3 regions of the Sphingobacterium zeae genome follow, and region 2 is predicted to be linked to each of the others. Evidence: riboswitches for the same ligand, from Rfam matches in the RefSeq annotation. Region 2 holds a riboswitch; each other region holds the start of a gene.

The links. A riboswitch is a leader RNA that binds a small molecule or an ion and turns the genes downstream of it on or off. The one in region 2 is predicted to bind S-adenosylmethionine.
Region 1: linked by a shared signal. The riboswitch ahead of metE (5-methyltetrahydropteroyltriglutamate--homocysteine S-methyltransferase) and the one ahead of QE382_RS10500 (O-acetylhomoserine aminocarboxypropyltransferase/cysteine synthase family protein) in region 2 are both predicted to bind S-adenosylmethionine.
Region 3: linked by a shared signal. The riboswitch ahead of QE382_RS03360 (methylenetetrahydrofolate reductase) and the one ahead of QE382_RS10500 (O-acetylhomoserine aminocarboxypropyltransferase/cysteine synthase family protein) in region 2 are both predicted to bind S-adenosylmethionine.

The regions. Positions count from the first base shown of each region.
Region 1 is NZ_JAUTBA010000001.1:5,338,696-5,344,951, reverse strand. It holds gene metE (5-methyltetrahydropteroyltriglutamate--homocysteine S-methyltransferase) at 1-1,837, opposite strand, end outside; SAM riboswitch class I at 1,915-2,017, opposite strand; gene QE382_RS22520 (response regulator transcription factor) at 2,201-2,890, opposite strand; gene QE382_RS22515 (sensor histidine kinase) at 2,992-4,824, opposite strand; gene QE382_RS22510 (hypothetical protein) at 5,270-5,599, shown strand; gene pyk (pyruvate kinase) at 5,644-6,256, opposite strand, start outside.
Region 2 is NZ_JAUTBA010000001.1:2,526,964-2,533,219, forward strand. It holds gene QE382_RS10490 (homoserine dehydrogenase) at 1-329, opposite strand, end outside; gene QE382_RS10495 (homoserine O-acetyltransferase family protein) at 381-1,424, opposite strand; gene QE382_RS10500 (O-acetylhomoserine aminocarboxypropyltransferase/cysteine synthase family protein) at 1,460-2,770, opposite strand; SAM riboswitch class I at 3,028-3,140, opposite strand; gene QE382_RS10505 (FUSC family protein) at 3,321-5,348, opposite strand; gene QE382_RS10510 (TonB-dependent receptor domain-containing protein) at 5,691-6,256, shown strand, end outside.
Region 3 is NZ_JAUTBA010000001.1:784,048-790,303, reverse strand. It holds gene QE382_RS03370 (OmpW/AlkL family protein) at 1-442, shown strand, start outside; gene QE382_RS03365 (glycosyltransferase family 117 protein) at 586-3,540, opposite strand; gene QE382_RS03360 (methylenetetrahydrofolate reductase) at 3,855-4,811, opposite strand; SAM riboswitch class I at 4,884-4,986, opposite strand; gene QE382_RS03355 (hypothetical protein) at 5,206-6,057, opposite strand; gene rimM (ribosome maturation factor RimM) at 6,163-6,256, opposite strand, start outside.

The sequences.
Region 1 (6,256 bases), 2.8 Mb from region 2:
GTATGATTTTGATACCTGCTTTTTCCAAGGCTTGTACTTCATCCAAGATCGCCAATGCAATTTGGTAAGTCGTTGTTGAGCGCGGTTGATCGTTACGTACGAAAGACCATTGTAAGATTGTTACAGGACCAGTCAACATACCTTTAACCGGACGATTTGTCAATGATTGTGCATATGAAGACCAACGTACAGTCATATCTTCAGGACGGTATACGTCACCATAGATAATCGGAGGTTTTACACAACGTGAACCGTAAGATTGTACCCAGCCATTTTGTGTGAATGCGTAACCAGCCAATTGTTCACCGAAGTATTCAACCATGTCATTACGTTCGAATTCGCCATGTACTAATACGTCGATATCCAATTGCTCTTGAAGACGGATGGTGTTTTCTGTTTCTTCTGCGATTGCTTTATCGTATTCTGCCTGCGTAATAGCACCCTTTTTCAGGTCTGCTCTCCATTTACGAACATCTTTCGTTTGTGGAAATGAACCGATAGTGGTGGTCGGGAATGCCGGCAAGTTGAACTTCGCTTGTTGCGCCGCTTTACGGTCTGCAAATGCTGAAGAGCGTTTTGCATCCTCATCAGTGATATTGCTTGTACGTGTTTTAACTTCAGGTTTGTGAATTAATGGAGAAGTGCGACGGCTTTCAGCAGCAGCTTTGTTCGCTTTAAAACGTTTCGCTGTTTCCGCATCAACTTCGCCTTCTGCCAATACAGCTAAGTCTTTTACCTCAGCTAATTTTTGTTTAGCAAATGCTAACCAATTCTTTACTTCAGCAGGTAATGATTGTTCATTATGCTCATTATCTAGGTCAAAAGGAACATGCAACAATGATGAAGATGGAGCCACCCAAACACGGTCTTTTCCTAATGCATCAACAGCCTGTTTGATTTTAACCAATGATTTTTCGTAATCATTTTTCCAGATGTTACGGCCTTCAACAATACCTAAAGATAATGTTAATGAAGCTGGAACTTTAGCCAATACCGTATCCAATTGGTTTTCACCGCGTACCAGATCCAAATGTAAAGCATGGATAGGTAAGTTAACTGCGATATCTTCGTTGTCTTTTAAAGCTTCGAAGTAAGTCGTTGCGATTAATTTGATATTTTTTGCTGCTGCAGCTAATTTTTCGAAAGTAGGTTGATATAAAGCTTTTACTTTAGCATCTAGATCCAATGCTAAGAAAGGCTCATCAATCTGGACATACTGTGCACCAGCATCAGCTAGTTTAGCCAATATTTGCTCGTATACAGGCACAAGTTTATCCAATAAATCGATACGGTCGAAGCCAGCTTCTTTTTCTTTACCGATCAATAGGTAAGTGATCGGACCAAGCAAAACTGGTTTAGTGTCAATGCCCAATGATTTTGCTTCATTGTATTCGTTTAAGAATTTTTCAGAAGTCAATTTAAATTCTTGATCTTTTGTAAATTCTGGTACCATGTAGTGGTAGTTGGTATCTAACCACTTGGTCATTTCCATTGCAGTCACGTCGATTCCTTCCTGCTGGAAACCACGAGCCATAGCGAAATATAGATCTAAACTGTAATTGTTGTCTACTTTATTCAATAAGGAATGGTAACGGGCAGGAATTGCACCAACCGTAAGGGTTAAATCCAATACTTGATCGTAAAAGGAGAAATCATTGGAAGGGATCAAATCTATTCCAGCATCTTTTTGTGTTTTCCAATTGCCTTCACGTATTTTTTTTGCGGTATCCAATAATTCCTCAACAGAAGATTTTTTAGCCCAATAGGCCTCATTGGCTTTTTTCAATTCGCGGAACGCGCCCACACGAGGGTAACCTAAATTGTTAGTCAATAACATAATGAATGTTTTTAATATTTTTTTTCAACTATATTTCTTGCTAGAGAGAGAAGGACACACTAGAATTTGGTGACTTCGGCTTATCATTCCCATATACAATGGGTAGAATTTAGCACCTTGTCAAGGGACAGGTTGCTAAGGCTTCATCGGGTCTATTCCCTCTGCCTTTCTCTATAAGCGATGCTAAGGTACGTAATTATTTTAAAAATGCAAATTTTTTATGAAAGTATACCTATTTTTTATATTCTACTAAGAACGAGATGCTTTTTTTCTCTTCTTCTCATCGAATTACTATTTTATTTCATAATTCATTGCGTGACAGATAAAAAATGGGAATGATCGATTGACTCATTCCCTGTGTTTTTAGCTTACCAAAAGTTTGTAACCTTTGCCATGTACATTTACAATCTCAACTTTACTATCCTCTTTCAGGTATTTTCGAAGTTTACTGAGAAAGACATCCATACTTCTACCAGTAAAATAGTTGTCATCATGCCATATCTTTAATAAGGCCTCCTCTCTTGTCAATACATCATTTTTCTTTAGGCAGAGCAGGCGTAATAGTTCAGCTTCTTTAGTCGATAGTTTCTGCATCTGCCCTTTATAGGAAATCTGCTGACTTGTGTAATCAAAGAAATAATCGCCAATTTCAAATTTGTCTGCAACTACCTCTTCTTCTTTATCCCGAACACTGCGTTTTAGCAGGGCATTGATGCGAAGTAACAATTCCTCAACCCGAAACGGCTTGGTAATATAATCATCTCCTCCAAGTTCAAAAGCTTCAGTTTTATCTTCCATCATGCTTTTTGCTGTGGCAAAGATTATTGGAACAGTATTGTTTGTTTTTCTGATTTCACGTCCAACTGAGAAGCCGTCTTTCTTAGGCATCATCACATCGAAGATGCAGAGGTCATAGTTATTTTTCTTGAATTGGGATATTGCTTCATCACCATCTGTACATAGTGTGACGTCAAATTTTCCCTTTAATTCGAGATAGTCTTTTAAAAGATCCCCCAAATTAGGATCGTCTTCTGCTAATAATATCTTTTGCATAATGAATACTTTAATTTTAACGAATTCCCTTGATGCTGATAAATCAGCTTCCTCTACCTTTGAAATTCTTTTACAGAGGAAATATACAAAAAAGGAACCTTTTATTTTTTTGTAGGCAAAATTACTTCAAAGGTCGTGCCCTTATCTTTTTCGCTTTTAACCGTAATTTTTCCGTTCAGTCTCCTCAAAATATCTTGTACATAACTTAGACCGAGACCAAACCCTTTTACATTGTGGACATTCCCCGTAGGTATCCGGTAAAACTGGTCAAAAATCTTTTGAAGGTGATCTCGGCTCATACCGATACCGTTATCAGCTATAGTGACCACAATACTATCACCGACGTTTTTTGATTGTATATTCACATGTAAGTCTCCTTTATTGTATTTAATTGCATTATCCAATAGGTTATAAAATACGTTTGAGAAGTGCAGTTCGTCACCAACGACAATATCCTTAGTGGCTGCCAGATCAATAGTGAATTTTCCGCCAATATTTTGCATTCTCAGCTGCATACTGTCTGTAACCGCTGAAATAAGATCGTTAATATGAACATCTACCTGATCTAGTTTTAAGGTTTCTTTTTCTAGTCGAGCTAAATCAAGTACACGTTCGATGTGATTCCCTAACCTAACATTCTCGTCGTAGATGATATTGGCTAATTTTTGAACGCGTTTATGATCGGCATTGATATCCGGGTCCTTAAGCGATTCACTAGCAATCATGATAGTCGCAACTGGCGTCTTAAACTCATGTGTCATATTGTTGATAAAATCTGTTTTCATCTCCGAAACTTTCTTTTGTCTAAAGATGATAATCAGCGTGTATGCAAAACACCCTACCAATAAAAAAAGTAGTGCAAGCATAGGCAAAAGGAGATAACCCATATTATCTGCGATAATCGCCTTTTTGTCTGGAAAATAAATCGTTAATTTGCCTGGTGCAGCACCAATGTCGCCTTTAAAGAGAGCAGTGGAGTACCGTGTTGTATTTGAAGGATTTTTTAAAGCCGCTTCGTTAAGGATATTATTGAGTAAAATATTGTTTGTGCTCCATATTTCGATATTAAATGGCGCTCTAATGTCGCGTTGAGCCAATTCCTCCTTGATAAGCTCTTGAACGATGATAATATTCAGACGATCTTTCAATGGGCGTTTAGCCAATTCCATTCCAATAGCGACATCTTCTATATAGTCAGCCTTTTTACCCCCCAACATGGCAACAGAATCGTAAACGTTAAACCCCGACCAAGAGTTCTTTTTATTAAGCACATCCAGTCTTTTTTCTAAATCAGCGATTGTTTTTGTAAGTTTCGCATTCTCTCTCGGAGGTAAGGTGGCTACCCTGAATTTGGTTTGCTGATCAACCAGGCCATCAAGTAAAGGAATAACAAAGCGCGTACTATCATCTTTTCCGCTCACCTGATCATCTACCTTTGATGCGTTGAGCATGATGAAGGCTTGTACGAGATTGTCATCGGTAAGCTCATTTGAAACAGAAAATTTGATATATTTCTGGTACTCTGGTCTTTTGATATATGTCTCGTAAAATGAATTTTTGATTTCAATGACATTAGGATATAACGCACGTAATTGATCTTCTTGCTCTTTGAAGTTGGAGAAAATAATATGCTGCTTGTTCTTTAGCTCTTCAATTCTATATTGTATTTCGAGTTGTTCGGCCAAAAGTCTTTGTTTTGCCTGTTCTTGTTTGGATTTTTCAAGATTTCGTTCTTGTTGAACTTTAGCAAAGTCAACAACTTCCCGGCGTTCCAATTTTCCTGCAACAGCTGTTATCGCAGCATTGACGGATTCATCAAACAATTGGGATTTTTGACGATAAGAATCTCTTAAAAAATAGAATTGCATAGCCAAGACGCCGATAAGGGCCAATGACATCAGTCCAATGATTAATACAATGCTATTTTTCTTCATTTGATTAGAGGATTAAATAAATATGATTTTTACTTTATCACAAAGTTTATAGCGTATCGTGTGTTTCCATTTGCATATTTATCTTGAGACCAATTTCTGATAGTCCCATGATGAACAGCTCATTTTCTAAATTGTTACAAATATAAAGATGCTGATGTGTTTTGAAGCTGTTTTAACAATGTTTAACAGCAAGCTGTTTAAATATAGGTGTTGTTGTTTGTAAATTAGTGCATAGTGATGAGGTATGCCGTGAATCTGGCCATAGTAGTCGATTTTTAATTAATGCCAGGTAGCTTGACTGATGAGTGAACTAGCTAGTAAATTCATGAGTAGTTGTGAGCTATATTGTTGAATGCAATCTATAATAATCAGGACTGAATAAGCGGAATGTTTACGTTTGCTTATACTTATATGCATTTAAATACTATTAAATAACGATATACAAATGAAAATTTACGTATTATTACTGACATTGGCTTCGGTCGGAACCGTCGCTTTGGGGCAGGTTAGGGTAAGTCCACAGATTCCTTTAATTCAGGAAAAAGAAGCAAAAATGCCTATTCTTAAATTGGATTCGGCAGGTGAAAAGTATCGCATGCCCGTTAAGAAATTAAGGCGTATGGACAGCCTAGCTCCGATGCCCGGGACAGAAAGGATGCCTAAAGCAGGTCGGGAAGCGGCTGATCTTCCACTTAAACGAATAAGCGATTCACTAAAGATGGAGAGGTTTAAATTAAGGATTGATTCCTTATATCAAAACAGACAAAAAAAATAGCGTTCTATGTAGAACGCTATTTTTTTGGCTTAATCCTATGTTTCCTATAACTGAGAAACACGGATAGTATTTGTTTTACCCTTTTCAATTAACGGTGTAGAAGCCGTATTGATAATAATTGAACCGGGTTTAACATAGTTGTTTTTTACAATAAACTTGTTGACATCATGGATAGAACCATCCGTGCTTTCAAACTTGTCATAGATAAAGGTTTTTACACCCCAAAGTAGGCTTAATTGTTTCAAAAGTTTTTGTGTTCCTGTGAAAACTAAGATATCTACATTTGGTCTATAACTTGTAATTTCAAACGCTGTCGCTCCAGATGAGGTCAGTACTGCAATTGCTGAGGCATTTGTTTTTTGAGCAAGATAGACGGAGGAAGCACAGATAGCATCAGGAATTAGTGTGCCATCGTGGATTTCACTAACTTTCTCATTATAATAAGGATAAGAAGTTTGTTCCACGTGAATAATGATTTTGCTCATTGTTTCGATCACAATTTCAGGGAATTCACCTACAGATGTTTCTCCACTTAACATAACTGCGTCAGCCCCATCTAACACAGAGTTGGCGACGTCATTTACTTCAGCACGTGTAGGACGAGGTGTGGTGATCATGCTTTCCAACATCTGTGTTGCAATGATTACTGGTTTAGAA
Region 2 (6,256 bases):
TGGATATCGACCAGTTCTTCCAAATGGCTAGCAATCATTTTTTTATTGGCTGAAACCACATTTTTCCCCGATTTCAGTGCGCGAACAGTTAGTTGGTAGGCTGCTTCGGCATCATCAATCAGTTCGACAACAGTATTAATTTCTGGATCACCTAAAATTGCCTCTGCATCAGTAGAAAACAAATCTGCTGGTAGCGAGCGTTTTTTATTACCATTTTTAATGACGAACTTCTTGATTTCCAGATTAAGATTTTTGGTTTTGATAATATCATAAAGGCCTTGGCCTACAACACCAAATCCAAACATCCCTATTGTTAATTTATTGCTCATATCTCTTCTTATATTCTCTTATTATATTCTCTTATTATATTGTTCAATCTCTTATACTAATTCAGCAGCGTACACTTTGTGGTCGCTCAGAAAGTGGCTAATAGCTTGCGTTAGTTTTGTTGTTTCGATCAAAAAGCCGTCATGACCATAGGTTGATTCAATCTCTTGGTAACGAGCATTGGGAATATGCTGTGCTATGAATTGTTGCTCTTGTGGAGGAAACAATAAATCTGTATTGACACTCAATACCAATGTTGGACAGCTAATGCTTGATAGTGCAGATTCAATAGACGATCTGCCACGCCCCAAATTGTGGCTATCCATTGCTTTGGTTAGGAAATAATAGCTGTAAGCATTATAGCGGTTTACTAATTTTTCCCCTTGATAGTTCTGATAGGAGGATGCTTTATAATGATCGAGTTTTTCGTTATCATCTTCCTTTTGCGTGTTGGCATACGTTGTATAGTTTCGGTAAGACAACAGTGCCATAGCGCGTGCAACTTTCAATCCTTTAGCTCCGCCATCAGGATGGTTGGCATAAAAGGTACGGTCGGTTGTAATGGCAAGGCGTTGGCTCTCATTGAATGCAATACCCCATGGTGAATGAACAGCATTTGTGCCAACGACGATTAAATGATCGACTGATATCGTGTTGGAAGCCGCCCATTCCAATGCCTGTTGTCCCCCTAATGAGCCCCCGATAAGAACGTTAATACGCTTGATGTCCAAATGGTCAGCAAGAAACTGGTGAGCACTGGCCAAATCCCTTACTGTAAATTCAGGAAAAGATAGGTAGTAAGGCTGTCCAGTAGCTGGGTTAATAGACAATGGGTTGCTACTATTATAGGCCGACCCAATAACGTTGGCGCAGATGATATAATAGTCGTTCGGATCAAATAAATCATCGGTTCCAAAAAGGCCTGGCCACCAATCCAAGACATTTGCATTGGCAGTTAAGGCATGACATACCCAGATCACATTGCTGCGATCTGGATTAAGTTTGCCAAACGTCTCATAACTGATTTGTAAATCAGTAAGCTCTTTTCCATTTTCAAATACAAAAGGCTCCGGGTGCAGATAAGTATGCTTACTCATTTTACGTTTAAATTTTATAGCCGACTAAAGTCCAATTAGTTGATTTTATCAAAAGCCTGTTGTAAATCAGCTTTGATATCATCAATATGTTCTATTCCAACTGATAGACGCAACAGTCCTTTGAACACACCAGCATTCGCTTGATCTTCGTCACTCAATTGTTGGTGGGTCGTTGCTGCAGGATGAATAATCAGCGATTTAGTATCGCCTACGTTAGCTAAATGACTGATTAATTCTAAACTGTCGATAAAGTCGTTGGCTTTTTGCGCTGCGTCGCCCTTTAGCTGGAAAGAAAGCACTGCACCGTAGCCGTTCTTAAGATATTTTTGCGCATTAGCGAAGCTTGGAGAGCTTTTTAATCCTGGATAATTTACTTTTTCGACCTGAGGATGGGCCTCAAGCCATCTAGCTATTTCCAACGCGTTGTCGATATGCCGTTGTACACGTAGAGACAATGTTTCAAGGCCTTGTAACAACAAGAATGAATTGAAAGGAGAGAGCGCTGGTCCGAAATCTCTTAATCCCTCTACACGCGCGCGAATTGCAAATTGTATATTGCCAAATGGGCCATTTTCACCAAAAACATCTGAAAACACCAATCCATGATAACCCTCGGATGGTTCAGAAAATTGTGGATACTTCCCATTCCCCCAGTTATAGTTACCCCCATCAACGATGACGCCACCAATGCTGGTTCCATGCCCCCCAATCCATTTCGTTGCCGATTCAACGACTACGTTTGCCCCATGCTCTAATGGTTTAAATAAATAACCCCCAGCTCCAAATGTGTTGTCAACAATTAATGGCAAATCGTATTTCTTCGCTACAGCGGCGATTTTTTCAAAATCAGGAATATTGAAACTCGGGTTTCCGATTGTTTCGACATAGATAGCCTTAGTTTTATCATCAATGAGCGCTTCTATTTTATCAGCTTCAGCATCGGTTGCAAAACGAGCTTCAATACCTAGCCGTTTGAATGAAACTTTGAATTGATTGAATGTGCCTCCATATAAGTTGGACCCTGCAACAAAATTGTCGCCGTTTTCAAGAATATTATTTAATGCAATAAACTGCGCTGCCTGACCAGATGCAACTGCGACTGCTGAAATGCCACCTTCTAAAGCTGCAATCCGTTGTTCAAATACATCCGTAGTTGGATTCATGATCCGGGTATAAATGTTTCCAAACTGCTTTAACGCGAATAGATTGGCTCCATGTTCTGCATTTTCAAATACAAAAGATGTTGTTTGATATATAGGAACTGCTCTGGATCCTGTGGTAGGATCAGCGACCTGGCCAGCATGAACCTGTAGTGTTTCGAATTTTAAATTTTTGTTAGAAGACATAATATATCAGATTTTAAGGTTTCAAAAAAGAATTTGTAAAGGTAAAAGAGAAGCATACACACCTACTTCGAAGGTCTGTCAAATCGTTATCCAAGGAAAAAGGAAATGATTTTTAACAAGCAGGGAAGTGTGTATGCATACGCATTCGCATCGATACTTTTTTACGATGTAGTACACTTTTGCTGTTCGCAAGGTTCAGTTCTATTGAACCTGAATTTTTAATGGATTTCAGTAATTTAATAAGCATTGTCTTATATCATTTATATGCTCCAAAACGATATTATTTTGGACAGGAATTGGCACCTTTTCAAGCAAATTGAAGGTTGCCAGTGGGTCATTGAGCCAGTCTCTCGCCACTTCTTTATAAATCAAGACCTACTGATTAAGGAAGGTGTTGATTAGAAATCTTCTTTCGAAGACGACACAAATATAAACTTCTTTTTTATCAATGCAAAAGAAATACGTTTTTTTTAGTTAAAAGAGAACTGCCTCCTTAGCTGTAATCGCATATTCGTTATCCAATAGCGATACATAAATGCATCGTTTGGCCTTATGTTTTAGTAAAGTTGATATTTTCAGCAAGCTGATCTAAATCGGTTAAAAGAGGTTTCAAAGCATCAATCCTACCGTGGATACCCTGCTGTATTTCGTGATTCGCCTCTCGACCTAAGGATATGGAGAGACCAACCAAATGTGAATTGATGCGATAGGAGAGTGCTTGAAAATGATGGATATGAGACCAGTCGACCCATTTGTGCTCAGGTTCTTTTTTCATTTGATTGATTGCTTCGGAAAAGAGAGCCATGGCTGTCTGTGCCTTTTTTCGAGCGAGCCGAATGTCGAAAGAACTTTGCAGATCGTCGGAAAGGCGTTTGTTGATAATTTGAAAATAATGGTGGTTATATAATGCGACCTCTTTTGCTAAGTGGACCATACTCGTGCTTTGGCGCACTGGTATCAAGAAATAACCCGCTATTGCCAGCAGCGCACCTACTAAAGTAAAAATTATTCTACTGCCCAAAATGATATTAATATTTCCTTCAAATAAGTTTAATGCAATGACTATGCCCAGCGTAATAAAGATCACACTGACCATATAGTTTGATCGGTTGAACAAGAAGAATCCAAATAGTCCAGTAGCGGCAATTAGAAGAAGAGCGGGCAGAAAATCAATGGAGACCAAACAGAGTATTCCGACGGCAATTCCCGAAAATGTACCTAGTATGCGTTCTATATTGCGTGTTTTGGTCATTGAAAATGCGGGTCTTGCAACAATGGCAATAGTGAGTAAGATCCAATAGGTATATTTAAAATCCAAGAAAGAAATACCTATCAATGCACCCGTTCCGAATAGAACGGCCATCCGGAGTGCAAAGCGGAAAAGTGGATTATGGAGATGGAGTCTGCTCTTGATGTCACTTAGATTACGCAAAGGACGACTGATAAATTGCTGATACTCATTGGCGTCAATTTTGTTTTTGATTTCTTGATTCTGAAAAAAAGCAATTTGAATCCGTTTGAGAACTTCAATAATAGCTTCGATATTGTGGATGATGGAAGCTAGAATACCATCTGCTGGGGCGGTTTGTTGTTCTTGAATTTTCTTTAGATCCGAAAGCAGCATACAGATTTTAACGTGGTTATCGTAGAGCTGTTCAGCATAGCGAAACCTTTTATTAGGCTGCGAAAAACTATCGATTTCCAGGGCCAGTAATGTTATGCTACGACGAATTAGCGGAAGGCTACCAGTATCTATCAAATTTTTTCGAATGGCATCATAATCATGATCCAGTGCAATAATTAATTCGTGTAAATCAATTAACCCATAGACTTGACTAAGCCAATAGTTGCTTTTGTGCCAGCGTTGGCTTATGATTTTTTCTTCCCTAAATAAGAGTGATCTGATTTGCTCCTGTTGTTCGCTGATCTGGCCATAAATTTTTCCGACGCGGCTGTAAGTCAAATCCAGCGGAATATCCGGATCGTAAGATTCAGAGCGTATCAATAGAAATTCAGATAAACCGTGAAACCCATTGGCCATAGCGTGTTTTAAAGAGCGATAGGGGTGTATGTGAACCTGTAATAGACTAAAGAAATAATAGATGCTGGCGCCTGCAGTAATTTGCAAGCTCACTGAAAGTGGATGCTGAGGGGCCATGCCGATGACAAAGCTCATCAGAATCAATGTCATGTTTCCGATTGCGGCATAACGGGGGCCGAAAACCCCATAAAAAGTGCAGATAAAGCCTGCGGAACTCAATAAAATAACTAGCGGCCAATGAAAAGGAAAAAGAAATGCTGTAAGAAGCGAAGAAACAAAGAAAGTGGGAATACAGACAAGAGCAGAAGAAAATTTATCTTTCCGATTACCTGGAGGATCAGTTAATGTAGTCAATAATGATCCCACCCCAATACCGATGGCCACATTTGCCGGCGTGCCCAACACATAGATCCCCAAACTGGGCAAAATGCTGATTGATACATTTCGCAAAGCATCGCCAGTGTGTTCACCCCGGATGAATCGGATAATATGGGTATAAAAAAGGTAGAATCTTTTCTTTAACGATTCAATGCTCATCAATCAGTTTACTAATTTTCGGTGTAAAAATACAAATATTATGCTTAATATTTATAGTATACATTTTATTTGTTTTGAATACTATGTATTTTTTAGGTTTTTATTTTGATTCGATGTTATTTTCCTACGATATGTTTCAGAAGATTCAAAATTAGCTCGCATGATCCTATCCGCTGTAAAAGCGATCAGCGAAGGATAGGGTTTACCGATATTATTTGCTTGTCTACCGAGTGAATCGGACTACCTGTCTATTTCTGCTAGTCGACGTGTAATGAATACGCGAGGTTTGTTGTCAGTATTATGAAATTGACTATCCGATTGATAGCCCAAAGAGATTAAATTATGAAACTAAAAAAAATTAAATTGCTCTTATTTTCTCTTGTTTTATTCCTGTGTTCTAATGCCGGACCCATTTCAGCACAGTCTGACGGGGGGAAATTACGTACTGTCGTTGTTGGGCAGGACAACCAGCCCATTGCTGCCGCAAATATTTCACTGTTTCGTAAACCCAATGATATCTTGTTAAAAGGAACCTTATCCAACGAAAATGGAGAAATTGTGTTGTTTGCGATACCCGAGGGGAAGTACAGCTTACAGGTGTCCACGGTGGGTTATATTACTTATCGTTCTGGGGAAATGATGCTGCGTGCAAGTGATTTCAAGGTGCTCGATACGATTCGATTACAGGTGGAAAGTAGAGTGCTGGATGAGGCACAGGTAATTGGTAAGAAACCATTAATTGAAAGTCACTTGGATAAAGTTGTGCTCAATGTCGAGAACAGTATTTTGGCAACCGGAAATAACGCATTGGAACTCTTGCAAAAGGTTCCGGGGGTAACTTTAGACAACAAAAAGATCAACCTACGTGGAAAAAGTAATGTGATCATCATGATTGATGGTAAGCCTAC
Region 3 (6,256 bases), 1.7 Mb from region 2:
ATTGATTCTCGGAACGACAAAACATAAGGTGCATACAACAGGTTCAGATTTAACTGCGATTGGTGGAAGTTCCTCCAGTAATGTTGATCTAGGCAGCGTATGGCTTCTTCCACCTACGCTTACAGCGCAATATCACTTCTTCCCCGACGGAGCTATAAAACCTTATGTGGGCGCAGGGATAAATTACACGATATTCTATAGTGCTAACGCAGGATCCACTGTAAAGCATGTGAAATACGACAATGCTTTTGGCTTCGCTACCCAACTTGGGATTGACTTTAAGCTATCAGACAAATATTTTGTGAATTTAGATGCTAAATATATTCTCTTAAAGACAGATGTTAATGTGGATGCATCCAACTTGGCTCCCAGCTTATCCATACCAGCAAAAGTTGATATCAATCCCTTTCTGCTTGGCTTTGGAGTCGGTATGAAATTCTAATCATTTGGCTCATTTCCCTATCCTATATGTATCGAGGCCGCTTTCAGTATATGAAAACGGCCTCATCTGGTTCCTCAGCTCAAGCTTGTTTCTCAAATTACCATTTAGACCAACTCATAACCTAGCTTCGTTTGTCACATAAATTACTCTAGACCATACCAGTTTTGATATTGACGCCTTAAGCCCTCAACCCGTGCCAATCGTTTATCTTCTTTCGCATCCGATAAAATTTTACGGTAGCGGTCTACCGAGTCCAACCCAACCTGAATATCATTCCATTCGAAACTTAAATTTTTCTTATCCACTACGAGTTGATGCAAATATTCCATATTTTCAGCTACATAATTTAGATTTCGATCCATCATATTATTGGCGAGCTGAGGTTGTCCAGAACGATATAGACTATCAATAATATCAGCATAGTTGACTGCATCTGACATAGCATACACGCGCGCAGGTAATTGATCATATGCTTTTTTAGCAACTTCTCCTGCTTGTTTTATTTGGCCATTAGCCAATAACAGACGCGCTGCTTTTCCAAAAATATCTCTTGCATACATGCTTGAAAAGCGGAATGAATCCGTATCAACATATCGAGCATTTTTTATATTGCCCCAATGATATGTGTGCATAATATTATGATATAAAGCTTCCATATTCACTAGTCCGGCTTGCTCACTTTGCTTTTCAGTTGACTCACCCGTAGCGGCGATAGGCATCAGTCTAGACGTGAAACCTTCATTGATAAGATATTTATCTAAACCTAATTTAAGATCACTTGGCAACATATTTGAAAAATAGACGGGCCTGTTCCATTGGTTATTTTCAAGCACCGATAAGATTGTTAAATCAGCCCTTGTTAGGTGGTCAGTTGGTATCTCCCATTCCATCGTTGATACAATAGCTTCTTGCAAATAAGATGGAACTGCTTTTTTCTTAACGACATCCGCTCTATTGACGTCCAATTTAACTTTTCTTGAGGGGAAATAATTTTCCATCTCGCCGGAACTCAATTGAACTTTATATTCTGGATCATCTGAGGTTACAAATTGTAATAACTGACCTGCATCAACAGCTTCTTCAAGTTGCCTATCCACAAAGGGGATATAATCACGGACACCTTTTTTTGTCTTTTCTGCCGGAATTGTTACGGGGAGACCTGCTGCTCGATAAGTCGGCTGCCTGGCCTGTTGCATATACCAATCACCAGTAAGATAACTTAAGACGACCACCCGTACATCGGGACGCACACCTTCCACTTCTTGTAAGTACCACACCGGAAATGTATCATGATCGCCATAGGTAAATAGAATTGCATTTGGAGCACAGGCTTCAAGATAATTACGCGCCAAGTCCCTTGCCATCGATTTCTCCGATCGATCATGATCGTCCCAGTTCTGATGAACCAAAATAATGGGGCCACCCAGCAATGCAAAGGATAAACCTGTCGCCAAAGCATAGCGTGTTCGTAAAAAACGTTTGAAAAAACGAACCAATGCGATCAGCCCCAATCCAATCCAGATTGCAAACGCGTAGAAAGAGCCCACATAAGCATAATCCCGTTCGCGGGGCTGCATGGGCGTTTGATTGAGGTAAACAACAATCGCTATTCCCGTAAACACGAACAGTAGTGTTACGACCAAAGTATAAGGCTTGTTATTTCGATACAACCATAGCGCACCAGCTATCCCCAAAAGCAGCGGCAGAAAGAAATAGGTGTTTCGGCTTGGATCATGCTCTTGAGCTGGGGAAAGTTTATCTTGACCCCCCAGGCGCCAATTGTCCAATGTTTTGATCCCTGACAGCCAATTCCCGTCATTATACGTTCCATACCCTTGCTTATCATTCTGTCTACCGACAAAATTCCATAAGAAATACCGGGTATACATATCGCCAAGCTGAAAATTGAAAAAGAACTTAAAATTATCGGAAAAAGTTGGTTGTTGCCCTTCTTTCAAATTGAGGTAACTTCTATAATAGGCTTGGTGGCTTCCATCTTGGCTATAGATACGCGGGAAAAAGGATTCCTTATCAAATTGATATTTGTCTACCTGTGTGAAGGGAACATACGCCGATTGATCCTTCCGATAGCCTGTCTTACTCTTTACACCAACGACTTGCGAATCATAATACGGACCTTTGAGCAATGGTTCCCGGACATATTGTTCCCTGCTCAAATAGCCCAAAAAAGAAAATACATTATCCGGCGCATTATTATTCAAGGATGGGTTTGCTTTTCCCCGGATCATGACCATGGTGTAGGAACTGTATCCAAATAAAACAAAACAAAAAACTAACAGAGCGGTGTTGAGCGTATATTTGTGCTTTATATGCGAATAATACAAACCGTAAACTATCAATCCGACCAATAATGAACACGAGAAGAAAATGCCGGAACCAAATCCCATTCCAAGTGAATTTACAAATACAAGGTCAACTTTAGCTGCCAGGCCAACCAGCCATTGAATAATACCCCACAAAACGGTACCCAGAATCAGTACACCTACTACAAAAGCTTTTAAGGTACCTTTCGCGCTCACCTGAGTTGCTTTTCTGAAATAGACAACCATCGCTATCGCTGGGATAGCCAGAAGATTCAATAAATGAACGCCAATAGAAAGCCCCATAACAAAACCGATAAATACCAGCCAACGATCGCTACCTTCTTCATCAGCACGAGCTTCCCATTTCAATATTCCCCAAAACACAACTGCTGTACATAAGGACGACATCGCATAAACTTCGGATTCTACGGCCGAATACCAAAATGAATCGCTAAAACTAAATGCCATTGCACCAACAATTCCTGCGCCGAAGATCTGTAAGCAGTTGGATAAGAGTGCGTATTTGTCTTCGCGGAGTATCTTCTTGGCAATTGCTGTTATGGTCCAAAATAAAAATGTAACCGTAAGCCCGCTGCAAATTGCCGATCCGATATTCATCCAATAGGCGATTTTACCGGCATTACCAAAAGCCAGGTTGGAAAATATATTCTGAATCAGAAGAAATAAGGGTGCCCCAGGTTGGTGTGCCACTTCCAGCTTGTAAGCACAGGCAATGAATTCACCACAATCCCACCAGCTTACCGTCTTTTCCACGGTAGCAATATATACACATGTGGCAACGAGTCCGCAAGCAAAACCCAGTAGAGATTTATTCTATTGTACGTCATAAGGTCGATTGGTCTTTTATTAAATCCTTTAGAGCACATTAATGTAAAAAGTTATCTTGATTTAAGTATGTTAATTAACACTATTTAACACAAGTACCTAACAATAAATACCCTGTCACTTGGATTCGCTTAAATGAAATCAGTTAGAAACACGACGAATTGGGTATTAGTTCAATTATAGTATATGTTAACAATGAAAAAGGGAGCTTATCAGCTCCCTTTACCTGGTATTTTTATAAGTTAGGCTAATTTTTGTACAATTTTCTTTGTTGGGCCCGGATTACTCATCGTATAAAAATGTAAAACCGGAGCGCCAAACTTGATCAGCTCCCGACATTGTTGTACCAACCACTCTTCTCCGACTTGTCTGACGTCGGCATTCGTTTTACAGGCCGAAACGGCATCGCTCAGTTCTTCTGGAATATCCAGATGAAATATTCTGGGTAAGGTCACAAGCTGCTTTTTAGTTGTCAGTGGCTTTAATCCGGGGATAATAGGCACATGGATTCCATTATCCCTACATTTAGTAACAAATTCCTTATATTTTTCGACATTAAAGAACATTTGAGTTACAATAAATTCCGCCCCCATATCGACTTTTTGTTTCAGATATTTAAAGTCAGTATTAAAATTTGGCGATTCAAAGTGTTTTTCGGGGTAACCTGCTACACCGATACAAAAATCAGTTTTTTCTGAAGTCACAATATCCTCATGTAGATACTTTCCTTTATTCATATCAGTAACCTGTTCCAATAGGTCTGTTGCAAAAGCATGTCCACCATCCGTTGGAATAAAATCAGCATCGCCCTTACGCGCATCTCCGCGCAATACTAAGACATTATCTATGCCCAGGAAGTTCAGATCGATCAGTGCATTTTCGGTTTCCTCCTTAGTAAAACCACCACATATCAAATGGGGTACTGCATCAACTTTATATTTATTCATGATTGCTGCACATATCGCCACTGTTCCAGGACGTTTGCGATAGGAAACGCGTTCCAGTAATCCACCTGCATGCTCTTTATAGATATAATCTTCGCGGTGGTAAGTTACGTCGATAAAAGGAGGTTTAAACTCCATCAGTTCATCCATGGTTTTAAAAATACTTTGGATGCCCTGCCCTTTCGCCGGTGGTAATAGCTCAAAAGAAAACAATGTTTTTCCGTTGGCATTCTGGATATGATCGATAATTTTCATTAAAAAAACTGTTTTTTAGTTTGGTTGGCTTATATCGAAACGCACACGTCGAGGAATCGTTGATCTTCATGTAACTTATCTTTCCCACATGGAGTAGGGTAGAATTTAGCACCTTGAACAATACAGGTTGCTAAGGCTTCAACGGGTCTATTCCCTCGGCCTTTCTCTATAAGCATTGCTAATATCGTTTTAAAAAATCAAAAGACAAAAATATTTTTTCGAAAAGACTAAAATGGTAGCGAAAAGACCGTAATAAATACGGTTTCAGAGTTATTCCCAGGCAATAGCAGGAATTTACGCTCCACCAAAAATAAAAGACTTAAAAAAAACAGATAAATTTAACGATCGAAAATCATTGACAGCCAAGAGATTGACTAAGCCACAACACGATCGCCTAAAGATGCGCTGCCAGGGAATTCCGTAGATTTTTGAGATAAAATGTGATTAATAAAAGGCCTGTTACATGGTATTCCTCTTTCGATCCATATTTAAAGCCATCGAATAAATAGCGATAGGCGATCAATGCATTTTGTTCATTGTAAAACAACTCTTTCCACGATTCCGGCACATCGGTCCACGCCTTGAGCACAATACCGTTCTCCGCATAAATAATTGGCGATTCAATACCATCCATTCGATAATCGTGATGTGTACCAGAACTTGATATATGTTGAAAGTAAGCGATGGAATAATCAACAAAATTTAATGCCCTCGCCCTGATCTCTTTTTCACTTTCTGTTCTTACGGGAGCATTCCTCCACAAATTCACTTGACTGTCAAATTTGCTTGGCGTCTCGCGTATAGGGGTTTTATCTAAAGCGAAATTGAGATAAAGTCTTTCGGTAGTCGGCACACGCGCGGAGTTAAACTGTGAAAAATCACCTCTCAGCTGAATAAAATCCTTTTTTACCTTAACAATATCCAATGCGATGCTACCTTTTTTCTCGTCGGTCAACGCTAATCGGTCGCCGTTGAATCTATACTTTCCGAAGAGTAATATGTCATCGATGGCTAGGACAAATTGGTCTTTATCATGAAGGGAGAGAAAGGATCGGTATATAGTTGGGTCATTACCATAGACATCTGCCTCCACATTTTGGGAGGATTCGCTCTTTAATTTACGATACTCCTCATTTGAATAACCAAATATCATTTGATAATTGCCTTCAGGAAACTCCTTTTTCTTCCCAAAGAAAGTACAGGAAAATAACGAAAATGCGAATAGCAGCAGTAATAACGGTTTCAATATCAATTAATAATTATGGTCAATAATAATACACCGACCAAGAGAAGAAATTACTGCAATAGTTATAGTATACCGCTATTCATTTGAATTAAGCTCGGGGATAGCTTATTCTTTATAGAGATCCACCAAGCCCTCTGGCAGTTCAACTTCAATAATCTCCTCCTCGCCATCAATACCTAAGATCAAATCGTCCGAAAGC